Regions from separate parts of the Alkalihalobacillus sp. NPDC127517 genome, predicted to be linked through region 3. Evidence: riboswitches for the same ligand, from Rfam matches in the RefSeq annotation. Region 3 holds a riboswitch; each other region holds the start of a gene.
The links. Region 3 has a riboswitch for thiamine pyrophosphate ahead of ACQKKO_RS08370 (3-oxoacyl-ACP reductase). Riboswitches for the same ligand answer to the same signal wherever they lie in the genome.
Positions count from the first base shown of each region.

Region 1: linked by a shared signal. The riboswitch ahead of ACQKKO_RS02910 (ECF transporter S component) and the one ahead of ACQKKO_RS08370 (3-oxoacyl-ACP reductase) in region 3 are both predicted to bind thiamine pyrophosphate.
Region 2: linked by a shared signal. The riboswitch ahead of thiE (thiamine phosphate synthase) and the one ahead of ACQKKO_RS08370 (3-oxoacyl-ACP reductase) in region 3 are both predicted to bind thiamine pyrophosphate.
Region 4: linked by a shared signal. The riboswitch ahead of thiD (bifunctional hydroxymethylpyrimidine kinase/phosphomethylpyrimidine kinase) and the one ahead of ACQKKO_RS08370 (3-oxoacyl-ACP reductase) in region 3 are both predicted to bind thiamine pyrophosphate.

Region 1 covers NZ_JBNNQX010000002.1:193,642-199,525, reverse strand. The annotation lists gene ACQKKO_RS02925 (uroporphyrinogen-III synthase) at 156-968, shown strand; gene ACQKKO_RS02920 (branched-chain amino acid aminotransferase) at 1,053-2,126, shown strand; gene ACQKKO_RS02915 (HAD family hydrolase) at 2,173-2,961, shown strand; TPP riboswitch at 3,023-3,121, shown strand; gene ACQKKO_RS02910 (ECF transporter S component) at 3,244-3,822, shown strand; gene ACQKKO_RS02905 (ABC transporter ATP-binding protein) at 3,844-5,283, shown strand; gene ACQKKO_RS02900 (energy-coupling factor transporter transmembrane component T family protein) at 5,280-5,884, shown strand, end outside.
Region 2 covers NZ_JBNNQX010000006.1:211,154-217,037, reverse strand. The annotation lists gene ACQKKO_RS10190 (ROK family glucokinase) at 1-670, shown strand, start outside; gene aspA (aspartate ammonia-lyase) at 734-2,146, shown strand; gene ACQKKO_RS10180 (YqgU-like beta propeller domain-containing protein) at 2,277-3,350, shown strand; TPP riboswitch at 3,406-3,510, shown strand; gene thiE (thiamine phosphate synthase) at 3,576-4,202, shown strand; gene thiS (sulfur carrier protein ThiS) at 4,199-4,396, shown strand; gene ACQKKO_RS10165 (thiazole synthase) at 4,398-5,177, shown strand; gene thiO (glycine oxidase ThiO) at 5,193-5,884, shown strand, end outside.
Region 3 covers NZ_JBNNQX010000005.1:187,075-192,958, forward strand. The annotation lists gene ACQKKO_RS08360 (GNAT family N-acetyltransferase) at 1-546, opposite strand, end outside; gene ACQKKO_RS08365 (LLM class flavin-dependent oxidoreductase) at 662-1,975, opposite strand; gene ACQKKO_RS08370 (3-oxoacyl-ACP reductase) at 2,001-2,753, opposite strand; TPP riboswitch at 2,870-2,969, opposite strand; gene ACQKKO_RS08375 (AAA family ATPase) at 3,058-3,798, opposite strand; gene ACQKKO_RS08380 (TetR/AcrR family transcriptional regulator) at 3,959-4,552, shown strand; gene ACQKKO_RS08385 (DUF418 domain-containing protein) at 4,545-5,657, shown strand; gene ACQKKO_RS08390 (pectate lyase family protein) at 5,718-5,884, opposite strand, start outside.
Region 4 covers NZ_JBNNQX010000009.1:193,119-199,002, reverse strand. The annotation lists gene mnhG (monovalent cation/H(+) antiporter subunit G) at 1-74, shown strand, start outside; gene ACQKKO_RS14195 (phosphatidylserine decarboxylase) at 136-918, opposite strand; gene pssA (CDP-diacylglycerol--serine O-phosphatidyltransferase) at 1,052-1,591, shown strand; gene ACQKKO_RS14185 (non-specific DNA-binding protein Hbs) at 1,845-2,117, shown strand; TPP riboswitch at 2,132-2,230, shown strand; gene thiD (bifunctional hydroxymethylpyrimidine kinase/phosphomethylpyrimidine kinase) at 2,379-3,185, shown strand; gene tenA (thiaminase II) at 3,209-3,874, shown strand; gene ACQKKO_RS14170 (YjcZ family sporulation protein) at 3,963-4,073, shown strand; gene ACQKKO_RS14165 (FAD-dependent monooxygenase) at 4,180-5,703, shown strand; gene ACQKKO_RS14160 (SGNH/GDSL hydrolase family protein) at 5,759-5,884, opposite strand, start outside.

The sequences.
Region 1 (5,884 bases), on a different contig from region 3:
AGAAAAGTATCTTTCCTTTGTTCAACTTAATAATTTCACGTACCATATTTATAATTTAAAATGAAAAACTTAACGAAAAAACAAAAACATGATATATTCAGTTTATTCAAACGTAAACATTAATGTTTATATACGAAGAGGAAGGATGTACCTTCATGAAAAGTCTCACAGATTGTCATATTGCATTAACTGCATCTAGAAAAACAGAAGAAATGCAAACCATTATTCGAAAACAAGGTGGAACAAGCGAGGTCAGATCTCTTCAAGGTACCGTTTTTTTGGCTGAACTTGAGGTTGCAGAAGAATTTAAAGAAACAATCTTAAAAAAACCAGACGCTTTTATTTTCACAACTGGGATTGGAACAGAAACCTTATTTAGACTTGCTGAAAAGGGGAAGTTTGATACTGAGCTTTTTGAAGCACTAAACCAATCAACAATTGCAGCTAGAGGATATAAAACACATGCAGTGCTAAAAAAATATGGTTTCACTCCTGATTTGCGAGATGAGGATGGAACAACCGCAGGACTAATAAAAGTGATGGAAGATGTTCCTTTAGAGCATAAAAGGGTTATGGTTCAACTTCACGGAATGAATGCACCTGTCCTTCATTCATTTCTTGAAGAAAAAGGGGCAACGATCAAGGAGATCTTACCTTATCAGCATATTTCCGTTAACGAGGGAGATGTACTTATTCTATTAGATGAACTATTAAGCGAACGATATGATGCCATAGCGTTTACAACCGCCATTCAAGCAAGGGAGTTGTTTTCAATTGCTACCAAGTATGATAAAAAACAAAGGCTTCTAACCTTGTTTGAAGAGGGTGTGCTTGCGGTATCAGTTGGGAAAGTGACATCAGAAGAGCTTTATAGTCAAGGGGTTAAACGAGTAATTTCTCCTGAGATTGAACGTATGGGTGCTATGTTTGTTGAGCTTGGAAATTATATGAAACAGACTAAGGGATAAGGCTCATTCAAAACTTGCTTAGTCATGTTATAATAGGTACGTTACAATGTTACTATCGTGGTATAAAAAGGGGAGTTTCTTAAAATGTCTGATCAAACATTAGAAATTATGACCGCAACACACCATAAAACAAAGCCAGATCCTGAGACCCTTGAGTTCGGTAAAACGTTTACTGATCATATGTTCATCATGGATTATACGAATGAAAATGGCTGGCATAGTCCACGAATTATACCTTATCAACCTTTAACACTCGATCCAGCTGCAATGATTTATCATTATGGGCAAACTGTATTTGAAGGTCTAAAAGCTTATCGTACAGATGATGACAGAGTATTATTATTTAGACCCGAGCAAAATTTTAAGCGATTAAACTTATCTAGTGACCGTTTAAGTATTCCAGATATTGATACAAACATTGTTTTAGACTATTTAAATGAGTTGGTTAAGTTAGACAAGGATTGGATTCCTACATATGAAGGAACCTCATTGTATATTCGCCCGTTCATTATTGCGACTGAACCTAACCTTAGTGTAGCTCCGTCCACATCTTATAAATTTATGATTATTCTTTCACCTGTAGGCTCTTATTATAAAGAGGGTATTGCCCCTGTAGGCATTTACGTAGAAGACGAATATACAAGAGCCGCTCTTGGTGGAACCGGGATGGCAAAAACAGCAGGGAATTATTCTGCCGCATATAAAGCTCAAGATAAAGCGACAGCTCATGGTCAAGCTCAAGTTCTTTGGCTTGATAGTTCTGAGAAAAAGTACATCGAAGAAGTAGGAAGCATGAATGTCTTCTTTAAGATTGATGGAGAGATTGTAACACCTGAACTTAGTGGGAGCATTCTTGAAGGAATTACTCGTAAATCAATTATTGAATTACTGAAGAGCTGGGATATGCCAGTTTCAGAACGGAAAATTTCAATTAATGAAGTATTACTTGCCATTAAAGAAAATCGACTTGAAGAAGCTTTTGGAACAGGAACGGCTGCGGTGATCTCACCAATTGGAGAACTTAGCTGGAAAGGTGAGCAGTCGCTCATTAATAATCGTGAAACAGGTCATTTGGCTGCGAGACTCTATGAAACATTGACAGGCATTCAAAAAGGTAGAATAGAAGACCCGTTTAATTGGACTTACGAAGTAAAATAGTTGTACAAGACTTTATTTAAATTGTTTTAAAGAAAGGGAATCCTTGATGATAAAAGCTGTTTTTTTTGACTTAGATGATACCCTTTTATGGGATCAAAAAAGTGTTCAGAAAGCATTTGACGCCACATGTGTTTATGCTGCGGAACAAGATGAACGTATTAATGCTGACGAGCTCGAGTATGCGGTAAGGGAAGAAGCAAAGCAATTATATGCTTCTTATGAAACATTTCCTTTTACGCAAATGATTGGAATTAATCCCTTTGAGGGCTTATGGGCAAATTTTCAGGATCGAGAAGAGGAATTTCAGAAGTTAAAAGATCTCGCTCCCGGGTATCGGTTAGCTTCCTGGGATCTTGCTTTGAAGAAGTGTGGAGTAGAAAATTCAGAACTTGCAAAAGAGTTATCTGAGAAGTTTCCACTTGAACGCCGAAAAAATCCAATCGTTTATGAAGAAACGTTTAAAGTATTGGACCGTTTAAAAGAAGACTACAAACTTCTTCTATTAACAAATGGCTCTCCCGATCTACAAAATATTAAATTAGAGCTGACGCCCGAATTAGTTCCTTACTTTGACCATATTGTTATTTCTGGTGCTTATGGTAAGGGAAAACCTGATAAAGGCATATTTGAACATGCCTTATCATTAATGGAGCTTGAGAAAGAAGAAGTAATGATGGTTGGAGACAACCTTATGACTGATATTCTTGGTTCTCAGCGAGCCGGTATTCCTTCTATTTGGGTTAACCGTAGAGAACAAACAACTGCCGAAGTTGAACCGACTTATGAGATTACATCCCTTTTAGAAGTAGAATCTGTCTTAGAAAAGCATTCATAAAAAAAGATTGTCGGCTTCACGTTAATATGATTAAATGTACATGTACAACATTATAAACTTTTATTTCCACTAGGGGCGCGTAAGCTGAGAGAGGCAACTTTGCCTTAACCCTTGACCTGATCTAGATAATACTAGCGTAGGAAAGTGGAGTCGACTCTTTTTATTATGGCGACTTGTCTCTTTAGGGATTAGTGTATACGTAATGAAGAAGCCACTCCATTCTTGGAGTGGCTTCTTTTTTTCGGCTAACTGTGGGAATAGAAAAACAGGAGGAATGAACTGATGAAGCGTTTGACCTTAACGGATATCTTGGTCACAGTCATTATTGCAGTGGTTTTCGGAATTGTGTACAGATTATGGGGTCCAGTAAATGACAGCTTAAAGCTATTTCCACTTCAAGTGAATGAACTGATGTATGGTATGTGGTTTATCGCAGCTACTGTAGCCTTTTTAATTATTCGTAAGCCTGGTGTGGCTCTTATTGCTGAAATAGCAGCGGCCTCAGGGGAATTTATTGTAGGCTCACAATACGGCTTAGAGGTATTAATTTATGGAATCATGCAGGGGCTTGGAGCTGAACTTGTCTTTGCATTGTTTTTGTACAAAAGCTACTCCATTTTTACTACCTCTCTTGCAGGTGCAGCATCTGCAGGAGGCTCGTTTCTGATGGACTGGAACCGAGGCTACATGGCGGATCTTGTTGGATGGAATGTCACATTAGTGATCATATTACGAACCATTAGTGGCATCCTGATTGCAGGCATATTCGCCTACTATCTTGTTCGGGCACTTGAGAAAACGGGTGTCACTGATTTATTGAGACCATCTTCTAAAAAAGATCTTGATACGTTAGATTCATAAGAAGGGAAAGGGATAAAAGATATGAGTGCATCTGTAGAGAAATTAAGGCTCACCTTTCCTGGAAGTGGCACACTTTTGTTTAAAGATCTGAGCGTTGAGATTTCCGAAGGCGAGAAGGTCCTTATTCTTGGGCCAAGTGGAAGTGGAAAATCAACCTTGCTTCAAGTACTTACAGGTTTGGTGCCATCCGCTATAAATCTTCCACTTAAATATAAAAAACTCACTCATCCAAAATCGTGGGGTTATGTCTTTCAAGATCCAGATAGTCAATTTTGTATGCCTTATGTAGATGAAGAAATCGCCTTTGTATTAGAGAATTTAGGAGTACCAAGAGAAGAGATGAACCAACAAATTAACCATGTTCTTGAGTTGGTCGGTTTAGAGCTTAACGAACTTCATACACCGATTTCGCAATTATCTCAAGGAATGAAACAAAGGCTAGCGATGGCTTCCGTTCTTGCTCTTAAGCCGTCCACCTTCTTTTTTGATGAACCAACGGCGATGCTTGATCCATTAGGCACTGAACAGATTTGGAAACTCATTAAATCGATAACGAAAAACCAAACGGTGATTATTGTTGAACATAAAATTGATCATATTCTTGATTTCGTTGAGAGAGTTATTGTTTTGAATGATGCAGGTCAAATTATTGCAGATGGGCAAACAGATTATATATTTAAAACATACAAACAAACCCTGCATGAATACGGCATCTGGTATCCAGATGTTTGGCAGGAGTATCTGACACAACGTAAATGGGCATCAGAAAGTCGTGATCAAAACCAACTTCCTATCATTGAGCTAAAGGATTTTCAAGTGCTTCGTAGAAAAGAAGCTAAACTGACTGTTTCTTCGTTAAACGTTTACCCTGGTGAGTGGATCTGCATTACCGGGGTAAACGGTGCTGGCAAAAGCACATTGCTTCTAGGATTAATGAATGTGCTTCGGACGAGAGGAACATATAAGGTTCATCAAACTTTAGTTAAGAAAAAGGATCAATTAAGTGATCTTCTCGGATTTGTCTTTCAAAATCCTGAATATCAATTTGTTACAAATCACGTAAGCGAAGAGATTGCTTTTACGTTAAAACAAGAGCGACGGTCCCAAATTGAATTGAAAAAGAAAGTAGATGAGACCTTATCTGCATTTATGCTTACCCAACACCAGCAGCAACATCCTTATCAACTATCGATGGGACAAAAAAGAAGATTAAGTGTTGCAACAGCTCTTGTAGGACAGCAAAAGGTTTTATTGCTTGATGAACCAACTTTTGGACAGGATGCTAAAAATACATTTGCTCTACTTGAAATGATGGACTCATTAAAAAATCAAGGAGTCACAATTATGATGGTGACTCACGATGAAGAGATTGTTCGTTCGTTTGCTACTCGTGTCTGGAACGTAGAAAAAGGAGAAGTCTCTGAAGTAGATAAAGAAATGAAAAGAGTGGCAAGCCGATGAACTCATTATATCGTGTTCAAGAAACCTGGTTAACACGTGTTAACCCTAGTATAAAATGTATCCTTTCCGTATTTCTGTTCTTCTATATGATCTTCATTCATAACCCTTCGCATTTAGCTTACTTAACAATAGCACTGAGTATGATTTTATATATGTACTCGGGTCATCCATTACGCTATTTGCTACTATTCTCACTTCCCTTTGTATTAGTGTTTGTCTCCTCGGCCAGCTCGATGATTTTTTTTGGAAGAGGAGATACCATTTGGTTTAAATGGGGACTCATTCAGATTAGTGAGGAAAGCTTTTATCGGGGAATTCATCTGGGCTTTCGAGCACTGGCGTTTGCCATACTTGGAATGATTTTTGCGTTAACGACAAAACCGGTCTTGTTATTTTATTCATTGATGCAACAGCTTAAAGTTCCTTCAAAGTATGCCTATAGCTTTCTAGCATCGATACGTATGATCCCAATTATGTTTGATGAATTTCAAACATTAAGACATGCAATGATCATTAGACAGGCTGTTCCAAAAAAAGGGCTGAAGGGAATGTACAAAAAACTTCAGTTTTTCTCCATTCCACTCCTTGCCCAAAGTATTAG
Region 2 (5,884 bases), on a different contig from region 3:
GCTAGAGAGTCAGCTTGGCATTCCAGTATCTGTTGATAACGATGCAAATTTGGCCGCTTTAGGTGAGATGTGGCAAGGGGCCGGAGATGGGGCTCAGGATGTCCTTTTCATTACACTTGGAACAGGTGTTGGTGGAGGAGTTATTTCAAATGGTCAAATTCTACATGGAGCGAATGGAATGGCTGGAGAATTAGGTCATATTACATCGATTCCTGAAGGAGGCAGATCGTGCAACTGTGGGAAAACAGGTTGCTTAGAAACGGTATCGTCAGCGACGGGGATTGTACAGCTTGCATTAGAGTTCCTACCAGAGTATCCTGAAAGCGCGCTTCGCTCATTTGAGCAAAAGGGGACACTAACGGCGCGCGAAGTGATTGTTCAAGCTGAGGCAGGAGATCCTTGTGCTACTGCCGTTGTCGAAAAAAGTATGTATTATTTAGGGTTCGCTATCGCGAATTTAGCAAATACTTTAAATCCAAGTCGTATCGTGATCGGCGGCGGTGTTTCAAAAGGTGGACAAACGTTACTTAATCCGTTAAACGATACATACTCGAAGTTTGTCCTCAAACGAGTAAAGGAAGCTGCCGATATTAAGATTGCTGAACTTGGCAATGATGCTGGAATTGTTGGGGCTGCTTGGATCGCCAAAGAGGCAAAGCGGAAAGCATAAAAGCGTGTTACACATAGATTATGTTAAGAAGGTTATCGCAAATTAAAGGAGATTTATACAAATATGGAGTATCGTATTGAACGTGATTTATTAGGTGAAAAAGAAGTTCCAAAGCATGCCTACTACGGAATTCAATCTATGAGAGCAAAAGAGAATTTTCCGATTACAGGCTATCCACCACATCCTGAACTCATTCGCGCATTTGGTTACGTGAAAAAAGCAGCGGCTATGGCGAACCGTGATGTTGGTGTTCTTCAACCGAAGATTGCTGAAGCGATCATCCAAGCATCAGATGAGATCATTAATGGACAATGGGTGGATCAATTCATTGTTGATTCCATTCAGGGTGGGGCAGGTACTTCGTTTAACATGAATGCAAATGAAGTGATTGCAAACCGTGCGATCGAAATTATGGGTGGGGAGAAAGGCGAGTACATCAAAGTGAGTCCCAATACGCATGTAAACATGGCTCAATCAACAAATGATGCCTTCCCTACAGCGATTCATATTGCGAGTTTGCACCTAGCTCATCAGCTTCAAGATTCATTATCACGCTTAATCGGAGCCATGGAAATAAAAGAAAAAGAATTTGATTCTGTGTTAAAAATGGGAAGAACTCATCTGCAGGACGCTGTACCGATTCGATTAGGACAAGAATTTGGTGCATATAAGCGCGTACTCATGAGGGATTTAAGCCGTATCAAACGATCTGTAGGTCATTTGTATGAAGTGAATATGGGAGCAACTGCGGTCGGAACAGGTTTAAATGCGTTGCCTGAGTATATTGATAAGGTCTCTAAGTATTTAGCTGATGTAACAGGACATCCATTTTGTAAAGCGGAGAATTTAATAGATGCCACTCAAAATACTGATGCGTATACGGAGGTTTCCAGTGCGTTAAAAATCCTTGCGATTAACCTTTCGAAGATGGCAAATGATATTCGTTTAATGAGCTCTGGTCCGCGAACTGGATTTAATGAGATTAATCTCCCACCACGTCAACCAGGATCATCCATTATGCCGGGTAAAGTAAATCCAGTGATGTGTGAGGTCATTAATCAATTATCATTCCAAGTGATTGGAAATGATCATACTATTTCACTCGCTTCTGAAGCGGGACAGCTTGAGTTAAATGTAATGGAACCAGTACTAGTATTTAATTTATTACAATCCTTCTCCATTCTTGACAATGGCATGCGTGTCTTTAGAGAATATGCGATTGAAGGAATTACGGCAAACGTTGAGAGATGTTTAGGTCTTGTTGAAGGTAGCGTCGGTATTGTAACAGCCATCAATCCGCACGTGGGGTATGAAGTGGCAACTAGAATTGCAAAAGAGGCCATTCAAACAGGGCGCCCTGTTCGCGAGATCTGCCTTGAGCGAGGAATCTTATCAGAAGAAGAACTAAATGAAATTCTGAATCCGGAAGAAATGACAAATCCGGGTATTGCTGGATCTCGATTTATTTCTATGTAATACCGATATAAGCTGAAGAGGATAAGATGTCCTCTTCAGCTTTTTTTACATTGCTTCTAAAAAGAAGTTGAGAGGAAGAAAGTAGACATGTCATAATAAGGATAGAGATAGATAAAAAGGTGGCCCATTCATGAAAAAGGTATGTACTAGTATCGTATTACTACTTGTAGTAGGTGGCTGTCAAACAGATGAAGCCCCAGCGTCTTCAATTTCACCAGTCGTAATCGATACAATTTATCCAATTGACGTGATAGGGGATCACCAATTGGAAGTGATTGGTTGGTATGATGAACAAACGCTGGTATACCTTTTATCAGAAGGAAATTCATTTGATTTGTTTACCCACGATGTCTTTACTGGTGAGGATGAATTATTTTACGCTAGTATTGAGTCGGAGCAATTTCATCGCTTAGATGTAAATAAGGATCAATCATTGTTCGCTCTGCAAACACTTAATGAACAAGGCCTGGCAGAACTCGTCATATTAAACAAAGCTGGAGACGTCGAGATTAATCCGGATCTTTCAGCAGACGATTATGCAATTTTTTGGAGCCCTTATCATTCAACAGAATTTATTGCTGTTGCCTTTCAGCCAGACTGGGAACAAGAGGTCTACCATGTTGATCTTGAAGCAATGGACGTTGAAAAAACGGGAATTCAAAGTAACTTTATCCAGTGGGTAACTGAAGATACAGTGACCTACTTAAATTGGAGCATGATTCCCTCGGTTGAAGCTCCCCTTCAGCAGTATAATCTCACAACCAATCAAACGAAGGATGGGGTAGGTTCTGCACTTTATTTTTCAAACTTATTTCAAGATCGTTCGATGGTAGTGAAATACAAAGAACTTCAGGCCGATGAGATCATGTATGAATTTACTGATGGCATACATAAACTGGGTTCCTTAACGATACCAATCTTAAATACGTTTTCGGATCATTGGTGGATAACTTCCTATGCATTTGATGGGCTACTTGATCGCTTTTATTACTTAAGTCCAAGGTACTCAGCAGATTATGTATCATATAAGGATGGCTTTGATCTTTTTATGTATGATTTAAAGGAGGATTCATTTAAAAAGCTTGGTCAGCTCGACCAACAAGAACCGCTTGAGCTTTCATCAGATGGGAAGTGGCTTCTCACAGGAAGTGTAAAGAAGAAACTGATTCGTACAGAGGATGGTACTGTCTTTCAATTATATTAAGCTTATCCCTTTGCAAGAAGTCTGGTTTCTGTCATACTTAAATTAAATTGAACATGATAAAGACTAGGGGTGCCTTATTAGGCTGAGAATTAGGAGTAATCCTTTTACCCTTGTACCTGATCTGGGTGATGCCAGCGTAGGAAAGTCGACTAATTAGCACAAGTAAGAGTTAGCCGTATTCCATCGTTGGATACGGTTTTTTATTGTGTATAGGAGGAATTAAACATGAAAGAGTTTCGTTTATATGCTATTACAGGAGAAGAATTTCATCCCGGTAAGGATCTTGTTGACGTCATGGAACAAGCGATTCAAGGTGGCGTAGATATTATTCAGCTTCGAGATAAAAAGAGCAGTAAGGTAGACGTTTTAAATAAAGCAAAAAAGCTACGTGCGCTTACGAAAAAGTATGATGTTCCATTTATCGTTAATGATCACATTGATGTTGCGTTAGCAGTTGAGGCGGATGGGATTCATGTTGGACAGGATGATTTACCTCTCGCAGACGTCAGAAAAATTGTCGGTCCTGATATGATAATCGGTATTTCGACTCATCAGATTGAAGAAGCAAAGCAGGCAGAAGAAGGTGGAGCTGATTACATCGGTGTCGGTCCCATTTTCCCGACAAACAGCAAAGAAGATGTCGTTGATCCAGTTACAACAGCTTATATTCAACAGATTGAAGCAGACATCACGATTCCTTATGTCGCGATTGGTGGAATTAAACGCCATAATCTAAAAGAAGTCTTGGCTGCAGGTGCGAAGCGAGTATGTATGATTACTGAAATTGTCGAAGCGGATGATGTGAAAGCACGCTGTGAGGAGATCATTACTATGATGGAGGATCCATCATGACCATTGTTGTAAATGGGCAAACCATAAGCTTTAAGCAGCAAACACTCGAAGAACTTGTGAATCAATACAAACTAGAGCCTGAGCTTGTTGTGACGGAAGTAGATGGAGCGATTATTTCAAGAGAAGAGCGAGCGGAAAAGCAGCTTGAAGATGGGATGAAAATAGAATTGGTTCATTTTGTAGGAGGCGGTTGAATTGAAAAAAGACACACTTGTGATAGCTGGTCGTGAGTTTTCATCTCGATTTCTATTAGGGACGGGTAGATATCCAAACCCATTTGTTCAAAATGAGGCAATTCGAGCGGCTGAAGCCGAGATTCTTACATTCGCCATTCGTCGTGTGAATCTTGAAAATCCCGAAGAAGATGCGATCTTACAGCATTTAGATCAATCCTCGTTCACTTATTTACCGAATACATCCGGTGCTAGTAACGCCGAAGAAGCGATTCGAATCGCACGGCTTGCCCGTGCTTCAGGAATCAGTGACTGGATTAAGGTTGAAATTAGTGCGAATGAAAAAACCTTATTACCAGATCCGATTGAAACATTAAAAGCAACAGAAACTCTTGTAAAAGAAGGGTTTACGGTACTCCCGTATACTTCGGATGATCCAATTCTAGCGAAGCACCTAGAGGAAGCTGGAGCGGCAGCAGTTATGCCAGGGGGCTCACCTATCGGAACAGGACTCGGAATCCTCAATCCTTATAACATTGGATTAATCGTCGCAGAGGCAAATGTACCGATTATCGTTGATGCAGGGCTTGGGTCTGCAAGTGATATTACTCAAGCGATGGAACTAGGTGTGGACGGGGTTTTAATGAATACACCAGTTGCTCGTGCCAAAGATCCTGTGCGCATGGCAGAGGCGATGAAGCTTGCTATTCAGGCTGGCAGAATGTCATTTAAAGCAGGTCGTATTCCTAAGAAACCATATGCAACAGCAAGTAGTCAATTTGAGGAGTATATCGTTAAATAGAGAGTGTGAGAATCTATGGCAGAACGCATCATTGTATTAGGTGGAGGCGTCATTGGGCTTGCGACAGCCTTTGAGCTACGCATGCGAGGATTAGATGTATCGGTTCTTGAAGTTCAGGAGTTTGGTGGTCAAGCATCAGGTGCTGCTGCCGGCATGCTTGCGCCCTATTCGGAAATTGGGGAAGATCCGGATGACTTTTTTAAACTCTGCCTTGCAAGCTTAAGGATGTTTCCAAAGTGGCAACAAGAGGTAAAAGCAGCGTCTGAATCTACATTTGAATTTACAGAATCGGGTAGTCTGCATTGTGTGTATCATGAAGCCGACCTATTATCGTTATCAACTCGTAAAGGCTGGCAAAAAGAATTTGGAGTAGAAGCTCATATTTTAACCGGATCTCAAACAAAAAAGCTAGAACCAGAGTTATCCGATGAAGTGATAGGTGCAATTCACTACCCAGAGGAGAGTCATGTATATGCCCCAGACTATGTGAAGGCACTAGAGAAAGCATGTGAGCGAACAGGTGTGGCTCTTTACAATCACCTTGAGGGGCTTACACTCGATGAATGGGATGCAGGCGTGCGAGTCCGTTCTGAGGACGGGCAGGTGTTTGAAGCAGATCAGCTTGTCATTTCATCAGGCGCTTGGGCAAAGGAATTTGAAGAGCTACTTTCTTTGAACATTCCAATCTATCCAATCCGTGGACAAAT
Region 3 (5,884 bases):
TTCCCACCACCAGTTCTCACGGACAAGCATTCCATGACTACAGCTTTTGTCATACAGGGTGCGAATACGAGGGTCAGCAAAAGGAATTCGTTCGAACTCTCCCTCAAGCTTTCGGTCTGGTTTCGGAAATTCTGAGAGCTGCAGCGTATACGTCGCCTCATCAAATGCAATCTCCCAACCGAACTTCCGGTAAAACCCTATAGCAAACGGGTGAAGATAAGAAAGCACATGCCCCTCTTCTCTCATCGTTTTTAGTGTATAACTCATTAGCTGCGTAATGAGGCCCTTGCGTCGTTGCTCAGGATAAGATGCTACTCCGGCAAGACCACCCATTCTCATCGTATGACCAAATACATTTACATCAAAATCCAACAGCTCTACTTTTGCTAGAACTTTCCCATCAGATACCTCACCATATGTTGTAGCATCGTTCCACGATCGTTTCGCCCGTGCACGTGATTCCTCTGGGTCAGCTACTTGAAAAGCGTAACAATCTAACGCATAAGCTTGTTCAAATTCATGATCTTCTAAACGTCGAATGGCCATGTGAAACCTCCATATCTTGGAATATCTCTAGTTTAGCATAAGCGTGTACTCTATTTAACCTAAAAAAACAGGGTAGATCTAAGATCTACCCTGTGATCGTTCATAAACATATTCTTTAAATGAGTTGTAGACCCAAATGCTCACGAAAGCTATGACCACTATACGCCTCTCTAAACAAACCTACTCGCTGTAATTCAGGAACGACTAAATCGACAAAGTCTTCCAAGCTCCCAGGTAAGGTTGGTGGCATTAGGTTAAACCCGTCCGCTACTCCGGCCTCTACCCATATCTTCATTTGATCGACAATGTCCTTTGGCGTTCCAATGAGTGTGAGGTGTCCTCCACCTGCACTTAGATACCCTATTAATTCCCTCACCGTTGGATTGGTATCGTTTATAATCTCTAAAACGGTCTCGTAGCGACCCACTGGCCCGGTAAACTCTTCAACTGGTGGGAGGGAAGGCACTTTTTCATCAAGTGCCCAATTAGAGCAATCTTGTTGAACAAAGAAACTTAGTTGCTTTAAAGCAGCCTCAATCGGTAATCGTCCATCGAGCTCCGCTTTTTTCTTTAAAGCCTCTTCATATGTATGGCCAACATAGGTTACCAACCCTGGCAAAACTTTTATACGCCTTGCCGGGTCCTCACTTTGTTTCATTTGCAGATCTAGCTTCTTTCTGAACGTTTTTGCTTGTTTAAGATTCCAAGAAACCGAATAAACAGCATCCGCGTACTTGGCTGCGAGTGCAATACCCTCTTTTGATGCTCCTGCTTGCATCGAGACCGGTTTACCCTGGGGACTACTTGGTGTTGTAGAAGGTCCATGCACATTAAAGTAGGTTCCCGCGTGGTGAATGGGCTCAATCTCTGATGGATTGATGATCTTCCCATTATCTCGATCATGTAAAAACGCCTCTTCCTCCCACGAAAGGAACAGTTTGTCCATCACCGCCGCAAACTCATCAGCCTTTTGATAACGCTCCGCACGTGGGGGCAGCGCGTTCATTCCATGATTTTGAGCTTCTATATCTGTCATCGAAGTCACCAGATTCCAGCCTACCCGCCCGTTTGTCAGGTGATCCAAGCTTAAAAGCTGTCTAGCCGCTGTAAATGGGTTAGAAAAAGTACTTGAGATGGTTGAGACTAACCCTACATGTGTCGTCACTTGAGAGATAGCCGTTAAATTCACAATCGGGTCAAACCAAAAAGCTGGCAATTCAGTAGAATCCAACCCTTTAAATGCTTGGTTATCCGCAAAAAAGATCGCGTCAAAGTACCCCTTCTCCGCAAGCTGGGCGAGCGACTGGTAATAGGAAATCTCCCCAACTTTTTCAATGGTTGAATCAGGCATTAACCAAGCCGCTTGATGATGCCCACATCCATATAGTAAAACACCTAGATGTATTTGTTTCTTTGCCACCCTTTTCACCTCACGTTCCTTCGTCTGATGTTGCTTAGTTCATCGTCAATCCGCCATCGACTGTAATGTTTTGGCCCGTCATGCCAGTCGCTTGCTCAGAAGCAAGATACGCAACCATATTCGCTACATCCTGAGTTTCCGTTACCTTTTTAAGTGGTGTCGATTGAGCGATCAGATCAAAGACCTCAGGGGTTGTGACTGCACTAGCATCTGTTGTTTTTAACAAACCGCCTGAAACAACATTAGCTTTAATTCCATGCACACCAAGTTCAGCCGCAATGTTACGTGTAAATCCAATTAAGCCTGCTTTTGCCGTTGTGTATTCATGATAAGGGACAACAGGGTTCTGAAATAGATTGGTTCCGATACTAATAATCGTTCCTTCTTTTCTTTCTATAAATTGAGGAACCACACTTTGAATCACATTGAAGGCAGCTTTCAACGTGCCATCAACCTGTTTTTGATAATCATCCCATGATAGCTCTGTGAACGACTTTTGTTTTGTAGGGTCAAACTTGAAATCTACTAACGCATTGTTAACCACTACATCAACTTTTCCAAAATAAGCTGTAGCTTGTTCGATTAATCGATCTACTTCCGCCCGATTTGTAACATCTGCTTGAATGGCACAAGCCTTGTCTTCTCCAATCTCAGACACCAAGGCTTCTGCAGCTTCCTTACTTTGATAATAGTTCACAACAACCTGAAACCCTTGCCCCGCTAGTGTTCGTACGATTGTTGCTCCTAGTCCTCTGCTTCCACCTGTTACAACGACTGTTCTTGTCATTCTGACCACTCCTCTATGTTTTTGTTAGATCAACGAAAAAAACGCAGCATTCCTGTAGGAACACTGCGCAAACTAATGAATACATACCAATCAATCACAAATACACGGTAACTATGTATAAAAGCTTGGCACTTTCCTCCGCTAGTCTTACCTAGTTCAGGTTCAAAGGGTTCGAGTATAAACTCATCTCAGTTAAAAACACCCCTAGTGCATCTTGACTATTTAATTATCGTTGGTTATTTTAGGTAACGTTTTCACGTTGGCTTTACTATACCTTAGATTAATTGGTGCGTAAAGATTTAATTCACTCATCATCTTCCTTTAAAAGTTCTGATAGCATTCTTTCACGATTCTGTAGAAAATAGTGAGTGATTTGATAGTGATCCGTCATTTGATAATCAATTACATCAATTTTTTGTTGATCAAAGCTATAGATCTCTGCATCTGGATAGCCAAGTAAGATAGGAGAATGCGTAGCAATAATAAATTGCGCGTTTTCCTTTGTTGCCAGGTCATGAATCACCCTTAGAAAAACCAATTGTCTAGCAGGAGACAGTGCAGCCTCCGGTTCATCGAGTAAATAGAGAGCCTTACCATCAAAGCGGTTTTTAAACAAGGAAAGAAACGATTCTCCGTGCGATTGTTCGTGTAAGGATTGTCCACCATAACGACCATAACTGTAGGAAGGATCATCTTTCTTTAATTGATCCAAATGAGAGGCAAATTGATAAAAGGATTCTGCTCTTAAAAAAAAACCATTACCAGTCTTAGGCATCCATCCTAACCGAAGATAGTCGCCTAACGCTGATTGGGAAGCATGCACCTCATATTGATTCCCCCTGCCTCCTCCCGCTGTATTAAAATCGCATTTATCCGCAATTCCCTCTAACATCGTCGATTTTCCTGAGCCGTTTTCACCAACAAAAAAAGTAACAGCTTTGGTTAGATTTAGTTCATCAAAATGCTTCAGACACGGGATTGAGAAAGGATATTCATTGTCACCTGAGATCTTTTCACGTAATAATTTGATCTTTTTTAAATACATGACTTCCCCTCCTACAATTTATTTTCAATTACTTCATCTTTTCACACTATACCATCTTCTTTTCCTGATTTTGATGCGCTAGATTGAAAAAATCAGTTGCATTTAACATAAGTTCATCATATTATTTACTTACCGGTAAGTAAATAAAGGAGGAGATCATATGCGAGACAAGGAACAAACGTACAAACAAATTATTGAGACGGCCTTTTCTATGTTCTCAGAAAAAGGGTTTGATCAAACAAGCATGGCTCATATCGCAGCAGAAGTAGGTATAACGAAACCAGCTGTTTATTATTATTTCAAATCAAAAGATGATCTGATTAAAGCCCTCTTCGACATCATTGCTAAGGAAATCCAGTCGATCACTTACGCAGACCTTAACGAGATGAATGATACGAACCTGCATACCATGTTGTATACCATTGGCGAAAAAGCAATTTCCCTCCAAGAGCACAACCTGCAGTTTAACCAATTGTTTAACCAATACATCTTGTTAGCCTCTCGTGACTCTTATTACTCTGAAAAAATAAAAGACATTCAACAGGAATTCTTTAATGCCTTCTATAATCTGTTTAAGCATGCTGTTAAAGTGAACGCAATAAACGATGAAAACATTTTAATTAAGTCACAATTGCTTGCACTTGTCTTTGATAACATCACGAATTACATCTTAACCGACACAAAACTGGAATTTGAACAGGTTTGGCGTGAAGCTGTAGATAATACACTAAGAGGCATAGAAACGTATGAATAATAGTCTAAGTAATCATCGTATAGAAGGGTTAGACTTTGCTCGTGCCCTGGCTATGTTTGGAATGCTGGTCATGAATTTCATGGTCTCTACTGGAGCACAGGGCAACGGTGCACCTGCTTTGGTCTGGTTCACCAACTTATTTGAAGGAAGAGCCGCAGCCACCTTTGTTACATTGGCTGGTATTGGGATCTCTTTGATGACCAGGAAAGCACGTATCACATCAGAGCAAGCAGTCATTCAAAACACACGAACCTCTTTACTAAAGCGATCCCTCTTCTTATTTGTGCTCGGTATGCTGCTATACAGCATAGGTTGGTCAGGGGACATCTTACACTATTATGGGTTTTTCATGTGTTTTGCAGCTTTTATCATCCTAACCTCACCAAAGGTCATTATAGTCATCCTTGCGACTATTGCCCTTGTCGCTCAATTCTGCCAGGTCTTCTTTAACTATATGTATGGTTGGAGTCCAACTCAGCCCTTCTTAGAGTATCTTGATTTCTGGACAGTGACAGGATTTCTTAGAAACTTATTCTTTAATGGATATCACCCTGTTTTTCCGTGGTTTGGCTTTCTGCTTATAGGCATGCTGATAGGGCGTTTGAACTTAGCGGATGTCAGAATAAGAAAAACCATACTCCTTGTGAGTTTAACCATGCTCACCGCTACAGAGCTTCTATCAAGATTCTTCATCCACCTTTTTTCAAGTTCCATTTTAGATATGGAAAGTGCGCGTTTCATCTTTGAAACAGGACCGTTCCCACCAAATATCTTTTATCTGATCTCTAATTCATCGTCTGCTCTACTGGTGATTATGTTATCTATCTACGTCGTTAACAAATGGTCAAATAATCCTCTCATTCGTTCTCTAATCTACACAGGTCAATTAACTTTAACCCATTATGTAAGTCACGTCGTTATTGGAATCGTCATTCTGCTGCTCTTAGATAAGGTCGTAGTGTTTAATGGATATGTAGCCCAGCCACTTTTTCCTATCTTTCTTTATGCTTGTGTATATTTCTTAGTAAGTGTCATTTTCTCAGCTTCTTGGAGAAGAAAATTTAATAGAGGACCAATCGAAATGTTAATGAGAAGATGGTCCTGATTGTACCAAATAGCTTCATGATAGAAAAACCGCTCCAAAAAGCTTTGGAGCGGTTCAGATTTATGGTGAAACGACTCCTACACCTGCATTTTGACGTACAACATTTTTCACCTGACTTACAGGAGTCGCCTGATACGAATATGGCGGGTTATATGTTGTTGTCGAAGAAGTTGGAATGTCACCAGTTGATTGAGTAAATGTGTTATTGATTAGGTGCCAATATCCAA
Region 4 (5,884 bases), on a different contig from region 3:
GTGTGCCGTTCCACGATAAAGACATTCGAGACGATTTAAAACGTTCGTATGAAGAGGAAGACTCATCAAAATAAAAAAGCCCCAATTTATGAAAAATGGCGAACATTCCAGGATTGGAATGTTCGCCATTTTTATTTATCGCTCTCCTACCTTTTCTCCCATCTTTACTTCTGTTGGAACACTCTCTTTGGTTAATGTAAGCGACTGAGCACTCCAAATTAAAACAACCGTAGAACCAAACGAAAAGTAACCGATCTCTTCACCCTTTTTCAAATCATCGGATGAGTGTGTTATTTCAATCGAATTGATGTTCATGGCTCCAACCTTAACCATCGCCATTTTATGCCCATCTTCTGTTTTCACCTCTGAAATCACACGAAAGTTACCTGAAAGGGGCTTTTTCCCATACGTCATCCCTAATTGATTCACAGGGTATGAACGTGAACCAAGTGACCACCTCTTTAACACGGAACCAGAAAGCGGCGCATGAAATCGGTGATAATGACTGGGGCTTAGATAAAACACTGCATATTGGCCATTCTCGTATGCCTCAGCCGCACTCTCTGATCCAAGCATGGTAGTAAGAGAATACGTTTGTCCTTTTACAGTAAAAGTCTTACCCGCATCAAGATGCCCCTGCTCAGCCAATACACCATCAACAGGACTCACAACACTGTTAGACTCTTGGTCAATTGACCTAGTATTTGGTTTAAGTTCACGAATAAAAAATGAATGTAAGTTTTCAAACCGATGAATGGGTAAAAGAATTTCTTCTTTGTTTATATTAAATGTTCTTATAAATAATGGGATAAAGGGCTTGCTTACTTTCGAAGTGGAAAAACGCTTTAATCGCTTGGACATAAAGGGTCCATTTGTAAGCTCCACACACGCGCAAAAAAACCAGCGAAAACCTTTCATTACATGTCTCCAATCATTCTTATTTTCTTTTTTACTCTGTTTCTCACGTTATTCTCATGATATAATTATAGATTCATACAGTTTTTAGCAGTTTTGTTTGATTAACTGTATTATAAAAGGAGAGTGAACGAAGGTGTTCTTATTACAAAGGCTTGATTCTTCTTTAAAGAAGGTTAAAGGCCAAATTGCAAACGCCTTAACACTAATCAATCTAGGCTTTGGAGCTTTAGCCATTATCTATGTATTTCATGACCAATTAAGAGTAGGATTACTTCTCATTGCTATTGCAGCTGTTTTTGATCGTTTAGATGGAGCGGCCGCACGAAAATTTAATGCTACCTCTGAATTAGGTAAGCAGCTTGATTCATTAAGTGATATTATTTCCTTTGGTGTAGCCCCTGCTATGCTCATGTACCAGGCGGCTTTAGTTGAGTTCGGTATGCCAGGAGCCATTTTCGCAATCATTTATATTATGTGTGGCGCCCTGCGTCTGGCACGTTTCAACATTACAGAATCCAATCAGTATTTTGTTGGTTTACCTATTACGGCTGCTGGTTGTATTCTCACATTTTTAACTCTATTCGTCAATTATATCCCTTATTATGTATTTATGTATGCAATTATTGCTCTTTCCCTTCTTATGGTGAGCCCATTCCGTGTCCGCAAATTTTAACTCAGAACCCTTGATTGTTTTTTAGGAGAGGACGCATAGCAATCACGTTTTCTATGATGTCGTATATTTTGCTAAAAAATGATAAAAAAGTCTCTATTGAGCGTTTATTTAACCCAAATCTCTTGACTTAACAAGGATTCATGAGTAAATTTGAAGGGCAGGTTATTAAATACTTGTCGTAAATAAAGATTGTTATGTCGCTACTTACGTAATGATCTTTTCTATCTTAAAGGAATGAAAGGGAGTTATCTCAATGAACAAAACTGATTTAATTAACGCAGTATCCGAACAAGCGGATCTATCTAAGAAAGACGCTTCTAAAGCAGTAGACGCTGTATTTGACAGCATTACTTCTTCTCTAGTAGAAGGTGGAAAAGTACAACTTGTTGGTTTTGGTAGCTTCGAAGTACGTGAGCGTTCTGCTCGTAAAGGCCGTAACCCACAAACTGGTGAAGAAATTGAAATTCCAGCAACAAAAAATCCTGCGTTCAAACCAGGTAAACAGCTTAAAGACGCTGTAAACTAATAACTGAATGACAGACTAACCACTAGGGGTGCACGATGCTGAGAGAGGCGATGCCTTAACCCTAATTACCTGATCTAGTTAACACTAGCGTAGGAAAGTGGCACGTAATTGTCCATACATAGTAGATCGTATGGTTTATCTGATCGTTTATGTGCACCGCTTCTTATGAGAAGCGGTGTTTTTTTTGGAGATGTATCACATTAGTTAACCTTTTTAATCATCGTTCCGAAGTAAGTCAAAATAAAGAAATGAGGAATGAAGATGTCTATCCATACAGCATTAACCATCGCAGGAACAGACCCTACTGGTGGCGCTGGGGTACAAGCTGATTTAAAAACATTTCAAGAGCGAGAAGTATTTGGTATGAGTGTCATTACGTCCGTTCTTGCTCAAAATACAACTGGTGTTCAAATGATCCAACACATGCCTCTCGACCTGATTCAAACACAGCTTGAATCGGTTTTAACGGATATTCCCCCTTCTGCGGTGAAAACGGGGATGATTGCCACTCCTGAGATGATGGAGGCATTGGTTGACTACCTACAAGGCGTTAAAGTGCCTTACATTTGTGATCCAGTGATGATTGCTAAGAGTGGAGATCCTTTAATGGATGAACATTCACGCAAATCCTTACGTGAAACCTTAGTACCCCTTGCAACCATTGTTACGCCAAACATTCCAGAAGCGAGCGATTTAATTGAGATGAAGATTGAAACAGTCGCTGATATGGAAAAAGCGGCTAAACTCATTGTGAACGAGCTTGGCGCTAAGGCAGCGGTCATTAAAGGCGGGTATCGAACAGATCATTCAACGGATGTGCTGTTCTCAAATCAAACCATGACCCATCTGCATGCAGACAGAACCGATACAAAACATCTGCATGGAACAGGCTGTACCTTCTCAGCAGCAATCACTGCAGAGCTTGCAAAAGGGAAGTCTATTGAGGAAGCCGTCTCAATAGGAAAAGCATTCATTACGGATGCAATTTCTTATACCCTCCAGCTCGGTTCTGGAAATGGTCCAACAAATCATTGGGCATTTCGTTTAAAAGGGTTACCTGGAGAATAAAAACGATGGTGAGGAGTGAGTAGATGTCTTTTACGAAGGATTTACGTCAAAAAGCAGATTCAATCTGGAAAGCGAATCATGAACATGCATTTGTTCAGGAAATCGGATCAGGAACATTAGACATTGAGGCCTTTAAGTATTACATGAAACAAGATTATTTATATCTTATTGAATATGCTCGAGTATTCGCACTTGGTGTTGTGAAGGCACCAGATTTGGATACAATGGCTACCTTTGCCTCCTATTTGCAATCGACTCTCCATGAAGAGATGTCCCTCCATCGCTCGTACGCACAGCGCTTAGGCATTACAAATGAAGAATTGGAGCTATCGATTCCCGCTCCTACTACGATTGCGTATAGTAGCTATATGATCAGTGAAGCACAAAAAGGCTCCTTAGCTCATCTCATCACAGCCATTCTTCCGTGCGCATGGAGTTATTCGGAGATAGGAAAACGGCTCGCTCGTTTACCTGGAGCACTTGAACACCCTGATTACGGAGAGTGGATCCACATGTATCAAGACGATGAATTTAAGGAAATTGCTGACTGGTTATGTTCTAAGCTTGATGAACTTGCGCTCTCTTTAGGAGAAGCTGAACGAAAGCAGCTTGAAGACATCTTTCTTACTTCAAGCCGGTTCGAATATCTGTTTTGGGACATGTCTTATCAGCAGTCGCATTGGGAGTAAATCGGCAAACAGATTCTAACATAAAATAAGTACCCCTTTCTCTTGTTACTGCATAGTCTATGTTATGTCTTGGAAAGGTGGTGGCAACATGGGAGAATTTGAATGTGGAAAAGGCGGCGGTTACGCTGGTGGCGGCTTCGCGTTTATCATTGTTTTATTCATTCTTTTAGTAATCATTGGAGCTAGCTACGTATACTAATTTGTAGTAAGTCGGAGCCACTTAAGTAGTGGCTCTTTTTTCGTTTGAAACGCGTCGTTCAAGGGAATCGTTAGTAGATAAACCGTCCGTGATTGGAGTGATTTGAATGGAGCAACCTCACGTGTTAATAGTCGGAGCCGGCCCTACCGGATTAGCTTTGGCACATAGACTAACGCATTACAACATACCTTTTCGAATAATCGACAAACGTCCCGGACCAGATCATAAATCCAGAGCCATCGGTATTCACGCCAGAACACTTGAACACTATGATCAATTACAGGTCGCAGATGACGCAGTAAACCTCGGTATTAAGATGCCCGCTGCGCATATACACAAAGAAACAAAGGAAGTTGGCTACGTGAATCTAGGTAACATTGGCAAAGGGTTAAGTCCTTTTCCATTTGTATTAAGCCTCCCGCAGGATGAACATGAAGAATTACTCATACACCAGCTAAAAAGGCTTGGGATCACGGTTAATTGGCAAACAGAGTTGCTTTCCTTTAAAGAGACTTCAGATGGTGTTGAAGCAGTTGTTGCATGTGATCACCACGAGGAAACCATCCATGTTTCTTACCTCTGTGGATGTGATGGTGCCAGAAGTATGATCCGACAAACACTCGATATTTCATTTGAAGGCACTACATACAAAGATTTATTTTACATTGCCGATGTAGAAGCTAAAGGAGAAGCGACATCTTATACTGATATTAATTTAGCCTTATCTAAAAAAGGGTTTTGTATGGTTTTACCTGTAAAAAGTAAAGGCACCCAGCGTCTCGTAGGAATTGTTCCAAGACTTTTAGCGGAAAAGCCTAATTTAAGCTTTTGGGATATTGAGCCCTCCCTACAATCCTTAATGAACATTCATGTCAAAAACGTTAACTGGTTCTCTTCTTTTAAAGTTCATAAACGCGTAGCGGCAACCTTTCGAAAAGGAAGTGTCTTTTTGTTGGGAGATGCTGCACACATTCATAGCCCTACTGGAGCACAAGGGATGAACACAGGTATTGGAGATGCGGTAAACCTTTCATGGAAATTAGCTTCTGTGTTAAAAAAGAATGCAGACCCTGCGATCTTACATACTTACGGGCTGGAAAGAAGAAGATTCGCTCGTCAGCTTGTCGCAACCACTGATCAGGCGTTTAAGGCGATGGTAAGTCGTAACGTGCGTGGTACAATCCTTAGAAACTTTGTTCTCCCGCATATCGTTCCTATAGCAAGTCGGTTTACATTCAGTCGCAAGCTAGCGTTCCGTTTTCTTTCTCAAATTCATGTTCGCTATCGTAAAAGCGTATTAAGCGAAGGACGAGTGGGTTCATTAAATGGCGGAGACCGGCTGCCTTGGTTGAATTCAAATAGCATCGATAACTACGAGCCGCTTCAAACAGCAGACTGGCAAATTCATGTATACGGAAAACCAACAGAAGAGCTTGAAAACTTTTGCAAGGATTACTCCCTCCCATTATTTAGCTGGGACTTTCACCCAGACTACAAGAGGGCAAAATTTAGTGAACATGCACTCTATCTCGTTCGACCAGATGGGCACTTGGCGTTTATTAACAGAAACCAAGATGTTGAGAAGCTGTTAACGTACTTAACGGCATTTAATGTATCAACCGTTAATTGAATGCACCTAAAAAGCGAATGCCCTTCGGAAAACCGAGCATTCGCTTTAATTATGACTACGCTTGGATCATAGACTCATTTATTAATTCAAACCACATCTGATAGCCCTCATCATTTGGATGAGTCCCATCATCTAATAAGGAATCAAGGTCAATTTCTTCTTCCTCCAATTGTCTATTCCA